DNA from 2 places in the Lysinibacillus sp. NPDC097279 genome. Region 1 is predicted to be linked to the other one. Evidence: riboswitches for the same ligand, from Rfam matches in the RefSeq annotation. Region 1 holds a riboswitch; the other holds the start of a gene.
What was found. Region 1 has a riboswitch for S-adenosylmethionine ahead of metK (methionine adenosyltransferase). Riboswitches for the same ligand answer to the same signal wherever they lie in the genome.
Positions count from the first base shown of each region.

Region 2: another riboswitch for S-adenosylmethionine. It lies ahead of ACIQ1H_RS16370 (methionine ABC transporter ATP-binding protein); the one in region 1 lies ahead of metK (methionine adenosyltransferase).

Region 1 covers NZ_JBIWDA010000001.1:20,703-28,552, forward strand. The annotation lists gene ACIQ1H_RS00115 (alpha/beta hydrolase) at 1-647, opposite strand, end outside; gene pckA (phosphoenolpyruvate carboxykinase (ATP)) at 751-2,337, opposite strand; SAM riboswitch class I at 2,540-2,658, shown strand; gene metK (methionine adenosyltransferase) at 2,912-4,108, shown strand; gene ACIQ1H_RS00130 (gamma carbonic anhydrase) at 4,402-4,914, opposite strand; gene ACIQ1H_RS00135 (alpha/beta hydrolase) at 5,050-5,856, shown strand; gene ACIQ1H_RS00140 (alanine/glycine:cation symporter family protein) at 5,986-7,494, shown strand.
Region 2 covers NZ_JBIWDA010000004.1:74,331-82,180, reverse strand. The annotation lists gene ACIQ1H_RS16395 (acyl-CoA dehydrogenase family protein) at 13-1,797, shown strand; gene ACIQ1H_RS16390 (arsenate reductase family protein) at 2,443-2,796, shown strand; gene gcvH (glycine cleavage system protein GcvH) at 2,878-3,258, shown strand; gene ACIQ1H_RS16380 (toprim domain-containing protein) at 3,516-3,857, shown strand; gene ACIQ1H_RS16375 (thioredoxin family protein) at 3,871-4,182, shown strand; SAM riboswitch class I at 4,238-4,342, shown strand; gene ACIQ1H_RS16370 (methionine ABC transporter ATP-binding protein) at 4,426-5,454, shown strand; gene ACIQ1H_RS16365 (methionine ABC transporter permease) at 5,444-6,112, shown strand; gene ACIQ1H_RS16360 (MetQ/NlpA family ABC transporter substrate-binding protein) at 6,175-7,029, shown strand; gene ACIQ1H_RS16355 (glycosyl hydrolase family 8) at 7,393-7,850, shown strand, end outside.

The DNA.
Region 1 (7,850 bases):
GCTTTAAGCTGATACGAAAATTCGCCCCAAACAGAAGAATAGCCACAATCCTCGATAATTGCCTTTACGTTTTTAGGTAATTCTTCGCCAGAGGCCATCATCACTGTGGCTCCGCCCATCGATACTCCAAAAAGGACAATTTCAGCCTCATTATTTAATTGCACCGTATTGTTAATCCATGACACGACATCTAAGCGATCATGCCAGCCCATTCCAATATAGTCTCCTTCACTTTTGCCATGGCCTCTCGCATCAGGAATAAGTATATTGTAGCCCATGTCGTAAAAGTTTTTTGCATACTTGGTCATCTGTAAACCATCACTTGAATATCCATGGAAGATGATGGCCCATTTATTTGAATCATTTTGATTTTTAATGGAATAGGCATGTAGCTTATGTTGATCGAAAGATGGAATCGTTGTTTCTTCGTAATGACTGTTGAACCATGTTTCACGAGCTTCTTTCTCTTTCACTTCATTCGGATTAGAATCAATTAAATTATGTGGGGCATCCAGAACGGCTGTTTTATCAGATTGTGGATTTAACGCCAAGTTATAAAAGTAATTGCCTGCAATAAATCCAGCTCCAATAAATAACACGACTAATGATACTAGGATGCCAACTAGTATTTTGTATTTTTTTTTCATATGTATCCTCCAATACTATCCAAAAAATGAACATTTGAAGATTATTTTTTATAGAAGTGGGTAAAAAAAAGGGAACGAATAAATCGTTCCCTTAGTCGCATTATTATTTTAATGGACCACCAAGTTTAGTGATTGCTTCAGAAACGTTTGAGAATTTCTTGAAGTTATCATTGAATAAACCAGCAAGTTCAGCAGCTTTTACATCATAAGCAGCTTTGTCTGCCCAAGCATCGCGAGGGTTAAGAACTTCTGAAGGTACACCTTCAACTGCTGTAGGGATGTGTAAGCCAAATACAGCGTCCTGTGTCGTTTCAACATTGTTCAGTTTGCCATCGATTGCAGCACGTACCATTGTACGAGTGTATGAAAGCTTCATACGGCTACCTGTACCGTATTCGCCACCAGTCCAACCAGTGTTTACAAGGAATACTTGTGCGCCATGCTCATCGATTTTTTGACCTAACATTTCAGCGTAAACAGTTGCTGGAAGTGGAAGGAATGGAGAACCGAAACATGTAGAGAATACTGGCTCTGGCTCTGTTACACCACGTTCAGTACCTGCTAGCTTCGAAGTGAAACCACTTAGGAAGTGATACATTGCTTGTTCTTTTGTTAATTTACTGATTGGAGGTAACACACCAAATGCATCAGCAGTTAAGAAGACGATTGTTTTTGGATGACCTGCAACAGATGGATCAACAATATTTTCAATAAATTGGATCGGGTAAGCAACACGTGTGTTTTCTGTTAATGAAACATCATCGTAGTCACAAACACGAGTTTCAGGATCTACAGCTACGTTTTCTAGAACAGAACCGAAGCGGATTGCGTTATAGATTTCAGGTTCTTTTTCAGCAGAAAGGTTAATTGTTTTTGCATAGCAACCACCTTCAATATTGAATACGCCGTTGTCAGACCAGCCGTGCTCATCATCACCGATTAATTTGCGGGCAGGGTCAGCTGATAAAGTTGTTTTACCAGTACCAGATAAACCGAAGAATAATGCCACATCGCCAGCTTCACCTACGTTTGCTGAACAGTGCATTGATAGGATGCCTTGTTGTGGTAATAGGTAGTTCATAATACCGAAAATAGATTTTTTCATTTCACCAGCATATTCAGTACCACCGATTAGGATGATTTTCTTTTCAAGTGATACAATAATGAAAGTTTCAGAAGATGTACCATCGATAGCTGGATCCGCTTTAAAGTTAGGAGCTGAAATAACTGTGAATTCAGCAACATGAGAAGCTAATTCTTCTTGTGTTGGACGGATAAATAATTGATGGGCGAAAAGATTGTGCCAAGCATATTCATTGATTACTTGGATGCTTAATTGTGAATCTTTGTCAGCACCAGCAAAACCTTTGAATACGAATAATTCGTCACGTTCTTTTAAGTATTTAACTACTTTTACATATAAGTTATCGAACACTTCCGAAGAAATTGGTTGGTTTACTTTACCCCAGTCAATTTTATCTTTTGTGCTTTCTTCTTCTACCGTATATTTATCTTTAGGTGAACGACCAGTGTATTTGCCAGTTTCTGCACGAACTGCGCCATCTACTGTTAACATTGCTTCACCACGAGATGTAGCTTTTTCCGCTAATTGTGGTACTGAAAGTTGAACGTTAATGTTCCCACCGTTTAATAATTCCTTCAGTTCGTTTGCAATTTCTACTGAATTCATCGATTAAATACCATCCTTTTTTATAATATTCCCTTGAGTTTGAGGGAGTTTTTCTTAATTTCAAAAATAGTATAACACAATTGCTTTAATAATCTATACTAATTCAAAAATTATTTTCGTGTTTTAATTAACTTTCAACAAAAAGTCATAAAATAATTGACAACGTTCGACCTTTTACGTAAGATGAGGAATTGAACGGATACTCTTATCCCGAGCTGGTGGAGGGTCAGGCCCTGTGAAACCCGGCAACCTGCATGAACTATTTCACGACATGCGCTGGTGCCAACCTGATGCAAGGGGAAAACCCTTGAACGATAAGAGTGAAAGGTTACGAAGTCATTATTCCTTTCCTCATGTAAAGACGTGAGAAAAGGATTTTTTTATTTTCATAATGAATGTAAAGGTAAGTATATACAATTCTTTCCTTATTATAATGACGGATCTTTCGAAATCCTCATGTTAAAAGCAACAACGGCTTGAAAGTTCTATCCTTCAGGAGCGAACTTGACATGGGTAATGAGTACCGTATTAATTTCGCAAATGCTATTTGTAAGAGTAATAGGAGGAAAACCAAATGACAAACCGTCGATTGTTTACATCAGAGAGTGTAACAGAAGGACATCCTGACAAAATTTGTGACCAAATTTCGGATGCCATTTTAGATGCCATTTTAAAAGAAGATCCAAATGCACGTGTAGCGTGTGAAACAACTGTAACGACAGGATTAGTACTAGTAGCAGGAGAAATCACTACTTCTACTTATGTAGATATTAAAGGTATCGTGCGTGATACTGTAGCAGAAATCGGCTACACACGCGGTAAATATGGCTTTGATGCTGAAAACTTAGCAGTACTAGTAGCAATTGGTGAACAATCACCAGACATTGCCCAAGGTGTAGACCAAGCATTAGAAGCGCGTGAAGGTTCTATGACTGATGCAGATATTGAAGCAATTGGTGCAGGTGACCAAGGATTAATGTTTGGTTACGCTTGTAACGAAACACCTGAATTAATGCCTTTACCAATTAGTTTAGCGCATAAATTAGCTCGTCGTTTAACAGAAGTTCGTAAATCAGGTGAACTAGCATATTTACGTCCAGACGGTAAAACACAGGTGACAATTGAGTATGATGAACACAACATCCCAGTACGTGTCGATACGATTGTTATTTCAACACAGCATGATGAAGAAGCGACACTAGAGCAAATTCAATCAGATTTAAAAGAGTTAGTAATAGCTCCTGTAGTACCTAATGAGCTATTAGATGCTCAGACAAAATATTTCATTAACCCAACAGGTCGTTTTGTTATTGGTGGACCTAAAGGAGATGCTGGTCTTACAGGACGTAAAATCATCGTTGATACATACGGTGGCTATGCACGTCATGGTGGTGGAGCATTCTCTGGTAAGGATGCTACAAAAGTGGACCGTTCTGCTGCATATGCAGCGCGTTATGTAGCTAAAAATATTGTTGCTGCTGGTTTAGCAGAACGTGCTGAAGTACAACTTGCTTATGCCATTGGTGTAGCACAACCCGTATCAATCGCAGTAGATACATTTGGTACAGGAAAAGTAAGCGAAAGCGATATCGTAAAATGGGTTCGCGATCTATTTGATCTACGTCCAGCAGGCATTATTAAAATGCTTGATCTACGTCGCCCAATTTATAAACAAACGGCAGCTTATGGTCACTTTGGCCGTACAGATTTAAATGTGCCTTGGGAAAATACGGACAAGGCAGATGCTTTAAGAGAAAAAGCAGGTCTATAAGCAATGGAAAGGGGCTACTTCATGGCCCCTTTCTAACTTGCTTCAGCATTCATACCTCACGTTTAAAAGTTGGGTTTGAATGCTGAAGCAAGTTACAGATTTTTTGAAGAGCTTGTCAAGCATACAAAAAATCTGGACGGCAATTATGGATAGGCGTAAATGATTGCAAAAAAATTCGCGTCTTTCCGTTTACAGTTGGAAGGAAATCGCGAATTTATTTTTTATCCTGTATAAATGTGTTTCTACAAGAGCACCTACACCTATATCGGCAGCCCTCGTATTTAGGGCATTCATTATTTTTGAAGAGATTTGTAATATTGACCTTTTTCGGCGTATTCTCTAACGATACGTTCCATGTCTTCTTTATCTTCAGCATTTAATTCACGTACGACTTTTGCTGGACGACCTAATGCTAAGCAATTAGGAGGAATGACTTTACCTGGAGGTACAAGACTACCCGCACCAATAAAAGCACCTTCTCCTATCTCTGCCCCATCCAACACGATTGATCCCATACCTATTAATGCATTTTTTCGAATTGTACAGCTATGTAAAGTTACTTGGTGTCCAACTGTTACTTCATCTTCGATTATTAATGGATATTTTGGACTTTGATGTAGACAGCAAAGATCTTGGATGCTTACTCGTTTACCAATTATTGTTGGCGATACATCGCCTCGAATAACAGTATTAAACCAAATAGTGGTTTCGGCACCAATCGTTACGTCACCAGTAACGGTTGCATAGTCAGCAATAAATACCGATGGATCGATATTAGGGGTCTTGTCTTTAAACGGATAAATCATGCTAAACGCCTCTTTTCTTTCTTTGATGTAGTATTATCGTATCAAATGCGCAATTTTATGCAAATATAATTTTATAATGACGAGAATATTTCGTTATAATCAGTGTGTAACTATTTATTTAGGAGGACTATGTGAATGTGGAAATGGGAAGCTGATGGACAAGCGAAGGCTGTGATTGCTATTGTTCACGGTGCTTATGAAAATCACCGTTGGTACGCATGGCTTATTGAAAAACTCAGAATGGAAGGCTTCCACGTAGTCATGGGGGATTTACCAAATCATGGGGCAAATGCAAAACTATCACGAGTCCATGATGAGGACTTTAAAGAGTATAACAAATATACAAGGCATTTAATTGAAAATGCTTTTTCATATGATTTGCCAGTGTTTTTAATAGGGCATGGACTAGGAGCAACGTTATTATTGCATACAATGCATAAGAGAAAATATGAATGTGCAGGTATTGTTTTAACTTCGCCTTGGCTACATTTGAAACTACAGCCTGGTAAGTTGTCAAATGCATTAACTAGCTTAAGTGCTTTAACGGCAAGTGTTAAAATGACACATGATATTTCTTTTGACAAATTAACGCGCAGTATTGAAGGCAGAGATGAAATGAGGGACGAGTTTCCTTTTAAGACAGTTATATCAGTGAAGTGGTATCGCGAACTCCAGCAAATGATGCGCAATTTAGCCGTCATGCCTAAAGCAGAATTTCCGAATACGCCTATGCTTATTATGACTGGCGAAAAAGATAGTATTACGGAAACGAGACAAACACGTAATTGGCTACATCAGCAAGAGTTTGCAGAATTCCAATTTAAGGAATGGGCAAAATGCTATCATAATCTATTCCATGAAATAGAGCGTGAAGAGATTTTTGTCTATATCCGAGATTTTGTTAATAATGCTTTGCGTAGAATTGGATATATAATTCAATAGAATGTTTCCCCTTCGAAAAATATTGTTGAATAAGATGTATAGTAACTTGAAAATAATGTTGTAATTTTCAGAAAAATGTAATACTATAATGTCTTAAAGTAAGAATATTCATATTTTGGGAGGGGTAAAATGGAAGGTATTGTAAGTTTTCTGAACAGTATTTTATGGGGACCGTGGTTTATTTATGGTATTTTATTGATTGGTTTATTCTTTTCGATTATTACACGGTTCCTACAAGTAAGACTCATTAAGGATATGTTCGTCTTAATGTTTAAAGGAGAAAAATCAGAAAAAGGAATTTCTTCTTTCCAGGCGATGTCGATTGCATTATCAGGCCGTGTAGGTACAGGTAATATTGCTGGTACGGCAACTGCAATCGCAATGGGGGGGCCTGGTGCAATTTTTTGGATGTGGGCAATTGCCTTCATCGGTGCTGCGACAGCTTATGTTGAGTCGACATTAGCACAAATTTATAAAGAAGAGAAAGATACCGAATACCGTGGTGGTCCAGCCTTTTACATTGAGAAAGGAATGGGGCAAAAGTGGTTTGCGGTAATTTTTGCGATTGCTGCGTTAATCGCAATGCTAATATTAATGCCTGGCGTTCAATCAAATGCAATTTCTGTTGCTGTTGAAAACGCTTTCGGAATGGATCCTTGGATTACAGGAATAATTATTATTGTATTATTAGGTGCCATTATTTTCGGTGGGGTTAAATCGATTGCAAATGTTGCACAAGTAGTTGTACCGTTCATGGCTTTAGCTTATATTTTAATGGCAATAGTTATTATTTTCATGAATATTTCTCAAGTACCTGCTGTATTTTCTTTAATTTTCTCTAGTGCTTTTGGTGCACAGGAAATATTTGGAGGTATTATTGGTTCAGCAATCGCTTGGGGGGTTAAGCGTGGGATTTATTCAAACGAAGCTGGTCAAGGAACTGGAGCGCATCCAGCTGCAGCTGCAGAAGTTTCGCATCCCGCTAAACAAGGTATTGTGCAAGCGGCTTCTGTGTACATTGATACATTATTAGTTTGTTCAGCTACTGCATTTATGATTTTATTTACAGGTATGTATAATGTTCAAAATGAAAATGCTGCTGAAGGTACAGATCCATTTATTTACGTTGGGGAATTTAATCAAAACGGTCTTACAGGAGACGAGCAAATTACGTTTGCGAAAAGTATTAAAGAAGGTGCTGCGTTTACACAATATGCAGTGGAAACTTCATTGCCAGGGATTGGTTCAGAATTCGTAGCGATTGCATTATTCTTCTTTGCATTTACGACAATCATGGCGTATTACTATATAGCGGAGACGAATGTGGCCTATTTATTCTCAGGGCAAACCGAAAAGATTTTTATTTGGATAGCTAAGATTGCCTTTTTAATTGCTACATTTTATGGAACGGTTCGTACATCGGACCTTGCATGGGCAATGGGAGATGTTGGCTTAGGTTTAATGGTATGGATTAATGTTATAGCTATCTTAATTATTATGAAACCTGCGATTCTAGCATTAAAAGATTACGAGAAACAGAAAAAAGAGGGCAAAGACCCTGTATTTGATCCTCGTAAACTAGGAATTAAAGGTGCAGATTTCTGGATTGAATACAATGATAAACGAAAAAATAAATAATGGATAAAAAGGGTCCTCTCATGAATGAGAGGACTTTTTCCTTTAGCTGCCGTTGATTTCCGCTACGGGCGGCCGCTTTCCGCGGGCACATCGTAAGCCGCAACCCTCGATAGCGCGCGGTTTGTTGCGTCTTACGTACTGTGCTGTTCCCGCAGGAGTCGTCCGCCCTTCACTCCAATCATTTCGTATCCAATCCTCAGCTCTAATCAATTGAACAATATCAAAAGGATAAAAAATTGACAAAAGTATCAGGAGTCACCTGTTTAATGTCTTTTGTCTATGATTTTGATGAATAAGTAGAATGCTATCATATAAGACATCTAGCTAAAGTTATATAGAAACAGTATTTTCTTTAT
Region 2 (7,850 bases), on a different contig from region 1:
GAGGAATTTAACATGACAGAAAAAACAACAGATATCATTAAAGGCGGCGGATTTATCATTGAGGACGTGGCACTAGACCGCGTATTTACACCAGAGGATTTTACAGATGAGCATAAAATGATTGCTAAAACAACTGAAGAGTATGTTGCGAATGAAGTATTACCTGTAGTAGAAAACTTAGAGCATCATGAGTTTGAGCATTCTGTGCGTTTACTAAAAAGCGCTGGCGAACTTGGTTTACTAGCGGCGGATGTACCAGAAGAATATCAAGGTCTTGGCTTAGATAAAGTATCTTCTGCGTTAATCGCAGAAAAAATGTCTGTAGCTGGTGGCTTCTCGATTACACATGGTGCACATGTAGGGATTGGTTCACTACCGATTGTGCTATTTGGTAACGACGAACAGAAGCAAAAGTATTTACCGAAGCTAGCTTCTGGTGAATTGATCGCGGCTTATGCGTTAACAGAGCCAGGTTCGGGATCAGATGCTTTAGGTGCCAAAACGACTGCCAAGCTAAATGCTGCTGGTACTCATTATGTATTAAACGGTGAAAAACAATGGATTACTAACGCTGGCTTTGCTGATGTGTTTGTTGTGTACGCCAAAATTGATGGCGATAAATTCTCAGCATTTATCGTTGAACGTGCCTACAACGGTGTTTCTGTTGGTCCAGAAGAAAAGAAAATGGGTATCAAATCTTCTTCAACTCGTACATTAGTGCTTGAGGATGCTGAAGTACCTGTTGAAAATCTACTTGGTGAAGTAGGTCGTGGACACGTAATTGCATTTAACATTTTAAATATTGGTCGTTATAAACTAGGTGTAGGAACAATCGGTGGCTCAAAACGAGCTTTAGAGCTGGCAATTCAATATACAAACCAACGTCAGCAATTCAAAACGAAGCTTTCTGATTTCAACTTAACGAAAGAAAAACTATCGACAATGGCATCTCAATTATATGCGTCAGAGTCATTAAATTATCGTACAGTTGGTTTATTTGAAGATCGTTTAAGCCAGTTAAGCCCTGAAGAACAAAAGCAAGGAAAAGTGATTGCAAATGCAATTGCTGAATATGCCATTGAGTGTTCAATTGCGAAAGTGTTTGGTTCAGAAACATTGGACTATATCGCAGATGAAGCGGTGCAATTACATGGTGGCTATGGCTTTATGGCTGAATATGAAGTGGAGCGAATTTATCGCGACTCTCGAATTAACCGTATTTTCGAAGGTACAAATGAAATTAACCGCATGATTGTACCAGGTACATTTATGAAAAAAGCGTTAAAAGGTGAATTACCATTATTACAGGTCGCACAAAACTTACAACAAGAACTTCTTATGCTAATGCCTGAAGAAGTAGGAACAGAGCCACTAGCACAAGAAAAATATCTTGTGAAAAACGCGAAGAAAATTGCTGTATTAGCAGCAGGCATGGCAGCACAGCGCTATGGAGCGAAACTTGACCAAGAGCAAGAAGTATTAGTGAACATTGCCAATATCGCTAACCAATTATTCGCTATGGAGTCTACTGTGTTACGTACAGAAAAGGCGATTGCGCGTGAAGGTGCAGAAAAGTCTCATCAAAAATTACTTTATACACAAATTTTCTGCCAAGAAGCATTTGCAGAAATTGAGAAAGAAGCAAAGGACACAATTCTTGCTTCAGCAGATGGAGATGCTGCACGTATGACATTGTCAGCTTTACGTAAACTAACTCGTAACAACCCTTATAACCTTATTGCTAAAAAACGTGAAGCTTCTGTTAAACTAATCGAAGCAGAAAAATTCATCGTATAATATAATCTTTAACCTAGCTCTTTACTAAGGGTAGGAAAAATCAAAGTTTCGAAAAAAGACAACAAGTAAATCAACTTGTTGTCTTTTTTATTGAAAGGGAGGGTGTCAGGCACGCAAATAATTTAAGCCAAAGTGACAGGCACACAAACAATTCTCACTTTGCCAATTAAAACTAACTAAGTAAAAATCCACGAAGACTCCTGCGGGAACGCACGTAATGTAAGACGCAACAGGCGGCGCGCTAGTGACGGTTGCGGCTTACAACGTGCCCGCGGAAAGCGAAGTGGAATTTTACGAAATAGGAGCAGACAAAATGCCAGATGTCCACACTAAAGTGCCAGGCACACAAACAATTCTCACTTTGCCAATTAAGACTATCTAAGTAAAAATCCACGAAGACTCCTGCGGGAACGCACGTAATGTAAGCCGCAACAGGCGGCGCGCTAGCGACGGTTGCGGCTTACATCGTGCCCGCGGAAAGCGAAGTGGAATTTTTACGCAATAGGAGCAGACAAAATGCCAGTTGCCCACACTAAAGTGTCAGGCACGCAAACAATTATGAAATTAACCAATAAATGTTTCTTTTTGGCTCATACTAGTTATGATGGTATACTACAGGAAATGATAGCAGAGGAGCCTATAAATATGATTCAACTGATCCATTACCCTAAATGTACAACTTGTAAAAAAGCACAGAAGTGGTTAAACGACAATGGCGTTTCATACGAAGAGGTACACATTGTTGAACAAGCACCTACGAAAGAGCAAATTAAAAGTTATTGGCAGGCTAGCGGGCAGCCATTAAAGAAATTTTTCAACACATCTGGCATGAAATATCGCGAACTTGGGTTGAAGGATAAACTGGCGGAAATGTCGGAAGATGAACAGCTCACACTACTTGCTTCTGATGGTATGTTAATTAAGCGACCAATCGTTACTGATGGAAAAAAAGTAACGTTAGGATTTAAAGAATCAGATTTTGAACAAGCGTGGAAATAACAGCTTTAATCCTTGTTTTTATGAAAGAAGTATGGCACACTGAAAGTGAATATATTACATATTTATGGAGGGGTTTTTGGCATGAGCACACCTAAAGACTTACGTTACTCTGAAGAACACGAATGGGTAAAATTAGAAGATGGTAAAGTACGTATCGGTATTTCGCATTTTGCACAATCTGAATTAGGAGACATCGTTTTCGTTGAGCTTCCACAAGTTGGCGACGAAATTAAAACTGATGATCCATTTGGCAGCGTAGAATCAGTAAAAACTGTTTCTGAATTATACGCACCGATTTCAGGTACTGTAGTGGAAGTAAATGCAGATCTAGAAGATAGCCCAGAATTCGTAAACGAATCACCATATGAAAAAGCATGGATGATCGTTGTAGAGCCTGCTGATGCTTCAGAGCTTGAAAACCTTATGACTGCAGAACAATACGAAGAAATGATTGCAGAATAAACAAGCCTATAATAGAAAAACGTCGGAATACATACCGGCGTTTTTTATTATATAACACAGGTATGCAATTGTTTTTTGAGCTTTACAAAGCGTGACTCTTCAAGTAAATGAAAGTCCAAGTAACTCACATCAAATGTTATCCAAATTGCAAAGTGACATATAGAAAATATTGTTAACGTGTAGATCTATGCATAGTGTGGAATCCAATAATTGCAATGAATTGTTGTAGTAGATAACTGCTAAATGGGGGTGGCGTGATGTTCGAAGGGAAATGTTTAATTGTGGAGGGCCGTTCGGATAAGCTTCAAATAGAACCTATTTTGAGTGAAGATGTTACAATACTTTGTACAAATGGTACAATTGGTGTGCATCAATTAGAAGAATTACTCGACCCATATGAGGGCTATGAGCTCTATACATTTTTTGATGCAGATGCATCTGGAGATAAATTACGAGCATTGATGGACAGACATTATCCTGAAGCAGAGCATTTGCGAACGATGCCTACTTATAAAGAAGTAGAAACTACACCGAGGAAAGTGCTTGCAATGATTTTATTGCGTGCGCATTTTTCCATCCATAATGAATATATTTTGTAAGGTTGGTTAAAAAATGGAAGAATGGTCAAAAGAGCAGTGGGAAGCAGCAGTAAAATCTGGTGAAAAAACTGCCTTTTATTTATATACACCGATGTGCGGAACGTGTGCAGTTGCTTCTAAAATGATGGATATTATAGAACAATTATTGCCACAGTTAAAATTAGGTAAGGCAAATATTAATTTTTTAGAGCAAATAGCTTATGATTTTCAAATCGAAAGTGTCCCGTGTTTACTCGTTAGTGATGGTGGATCAGTTATAGAAAAGGTTTATGCATTTCAATCCGTACCTTTTTTATACGAATTGTTAAAAAAACCAATTGACTGAACTTTGCTAGCATGGTAAAGTAACAACTATATTAAAAACTATTAAATATATCGAACTCTTATAAAGAGCGGCGGAGGGAAGTGCCCTATGAAGCCCGGCAACCATCACAAATGTGAAAAGGTGCCAAATCACTCAAAGATTTTTCTTTGAAAGATGAGAGAACGGTTTAGCGTATAAAGTACGTGACCCCTTCTACTTGTCTGTGAGTGAAGGGGTTTTCTATATGAGAAAAGGAGTTTCGCTATGATACAGCTTCAAAATATTACGAAGAAATACAAAACCGCAAATGGCGAATTAACTGCTGTTAAAGATGTTAATCTTACAATTAACAAAGGTGAGATTTTTGGCATTATTGGCTATAGTGGCGCTGGTAAAAGTACGATGATTCGTTTATTAAACGGTTTAGAAAAGCCGACAACTGGTTCGGTGAAGGTGAATAACCAAGAATTTTCATCTATTAAGGGTCAAAAGTTGCGTGATGCTAGACAAAAGGTAAGTATGATTTTCCAACATTTTAACTTACTTTGGTCAAGAACAGTTGCAGAAAACATTGCATTTCCACTTGAAATTGCAGGTGTAGCTAAAAGTGAGCGAGACGCACGTGTGAAAGAACTTATTGCACTTGTTGGTTTAGAAGGTCGTGACAAATCGTATCCATCACAACTGTCAGGTGGTCAAAAGCAACGTGTTGGCATAGCACGAGCACTTGCCAATAATCCTGAAGTGCTGTTATGTGATGAAGCTACATCAGCACTGGATCCAGAAACAACGGATGCAATCCTCGATTTGCTTGTCGATATAAACGAACGATTAGGCTTAACAATCGTATTAATTACTCATGAAATGCATGTTATTCGCAAAATCTGTCATCGTGTAGCGGTAATGGAAGCTGGAGAAATTGTTGAACGTGGTGAAGTACTACAAGTGTTCCAAGCACCACAAGCAGCGATCACTAAAAAATTCGTATCACAAATTACCGATACGAAGGAAACGCAGGAGACAGTTGCACAGCTTAGAATGAATTATCCAACAGGACACCTTGTTAAGCTTGTATTTGTTGGTGAAAAGACAGAGCAGCCAGTTATATCACATTTAGTAAAACAGTTTGATGTAGAAGTTAGCATTGTCCATGGTAATATCTCGCAGACGAAAAATGGTGCATACGGTACTCTTATTGTACAAATTGATGGCACAGAGACAAATGTAGCAGCTGCATTAAATTATTTAAATACAGTTGAAGTACAAACGGAGGTGATTGCAAATGCTAACTAGTCTCTTTCCAAATGTCGACTGGGAAAAAATGTGGACAGCCACATATGAAACACTTTATATGACCACTTTATCTACAGTCGTAACATTTATACTTGGTTTAGCCATTGGCATAATCCTCTTTTTAACGAGTCCAAACCAATTATGGGCCAATAAAATTGTTAACTTTTTAACAGGATCGGTCGTTAATATATTCCGTTCGATACCATTTATCGTGTTAATTATTTTACTCATTCCATTTACGAAGTTTTTACTTGGGACAATCCGAGGAGCAAATGCAGCCCTACCAGCACTTATTATTGGTGCTGCCCCATTCTATGCACGAATGGTACTAATTGCATTACGTGAAATTGATAAAGGTGTTGTTGAAGCAGCACGCTCGATGGGTGCTAAAACGTCCACGATTATATGGAAAGTTCTAATTCCAGAATCATTACCAGCACTTATTTCTGGGATTACTGTAACGGCTGTAGCACTTGTTGGATATACGGCAATGGCTGGTATTATTGGTGCTGGCGGTCTAGGAAACTTAGCCTTTTTAGATGGCTTCCAACGTAATCGCCAAGATGTGACATTAATGGCAACTATTTTGATCTTAGTAGTCGTATTTATCATTCAATGGATTGGCGATATGATTACAACGAAAACAGACAAACGTTAAAAAGGTTAAACCGGTATTTACCGCTAACATATTGTTTGAACAAATAAAGGGAGTGTATACAAATGAAGAAGTTATTAGCAGGATTATTTTTATCAGTACTTGTATTGGCTTTAGCAGCATGTGGTGCTGGTAACAAAGACGAAGCAGGATCAACAACTGGAGATGACAGTGCAAAAACTGAAGATAAAGTAACATTAAAAATTGGTGCTTCTAACACACCTCACGCAGTTATTTTAGAACAAGCAAAACCGATTTTAGCAAAAGAAGGTATTGATTTAAAAATCGAAACGTACCAAGACTATGTATTACCTAACCAAGATTTAGAGTCAAAAACTATTGATGCAAACTATTTCCAACATATCCCTTATCTTGAATTACAAATTAAAGATAATGGCTATGATTTTGTAAATGCAGGTGGCGTACATATCGAGCCAATCGGTATTTACTCTAAAAAATATAAATCACTTGAAGACCTTCCTAAAGGTGCAACAATTTTATTATCGAACTCAGTTTCAGACCATGGCCGTATGTTGTCACTATTAGAAGCAAAAGGCTTAATTAAATTAAAAGATGGTATCGACAAAACAGCAGCAGAAATTAAAGATATTGTAGATAATCCGAAAGACTTTAAATTCGATGCAAATACTGCACCAGAGCTACTTGTGCAAATGTTTGAAAACGAAGAAGGCGATGCAGTACTTATTAACTCTAACTATGCAATTGATAATGGACTAAACCCAATTGAAGATGCAATTGCTTTAGAAGATAAAGAATCTCCATATGTAAATATTATTGCAGTTCGTGCTGGTGATGAAAATAAACCAGAAATTAAAAAATTATTAGAAGTATTAAAATCTGAAGAAATCCAAGACTTCATCTTGAAGGAGTGGAAAGGTGCAGTAGTACCAGTTAAATAATATCTATATATTAAAAAATAGTACAAACCATGAAAATGGTTTGTACTATTTTTTTAGGGAAAGATAAATAATGGTGTGAAATCCAATAATTAAATTCTATTATTTTTCCCAAACTGTTTAGAATTTGTTTAGATTCATTTAATATGATTACTGTTATAATATAATTCGCTAATCATACTGAAAGATTTTGGTACTTAGTCCTAGTGGAGGTGAAATCCTATATTAAAAAATTTTTATTGTGGTATTTTAGTTATATTTTTCCTTTCAATCGTTTTAATAGGGTGCTCTCAAGGGAAAGAAGAAGTAACTAAAGTAACTAAGGAGCCAATTTCATCAACTGAACAATTTGTTATTGAGGAATTAATGACAAAAGATAACTTATTACGTACTGATTTAACGCAACAAAAAGATGTGTTTTTATCTGAATCTGTCGGTTTATGGTTGACCTATTTACTAGAAAAAGATGATCAAGCTCGCTTTGATGAGCAGTTTGAGGTGATCAATCATTATTTTTTAGAGAAGAAATTTATAGTATGGCGAATTGATGGTAAAAAACAAGCTACTGTTAATGCGCTGATTGATGATTTGAGAATTATGCGAGCGCTATTTGATGCAGGTGAAAAGTGGAATGATGAGCGTTATATTGCGTTAGGGAAGACCATTGGTAAAAACATTGTAAAGTATGGAATGCAAAAAGGGACGTTTATAGATTTTGTTGACGTTCATACACATAAGAAAGCTAACACAATTACATTAAGTTATATTATGCCTTCTGCACTTTTAAAGATGCGACAATATGATGTTTTATCTAAAGAACAACT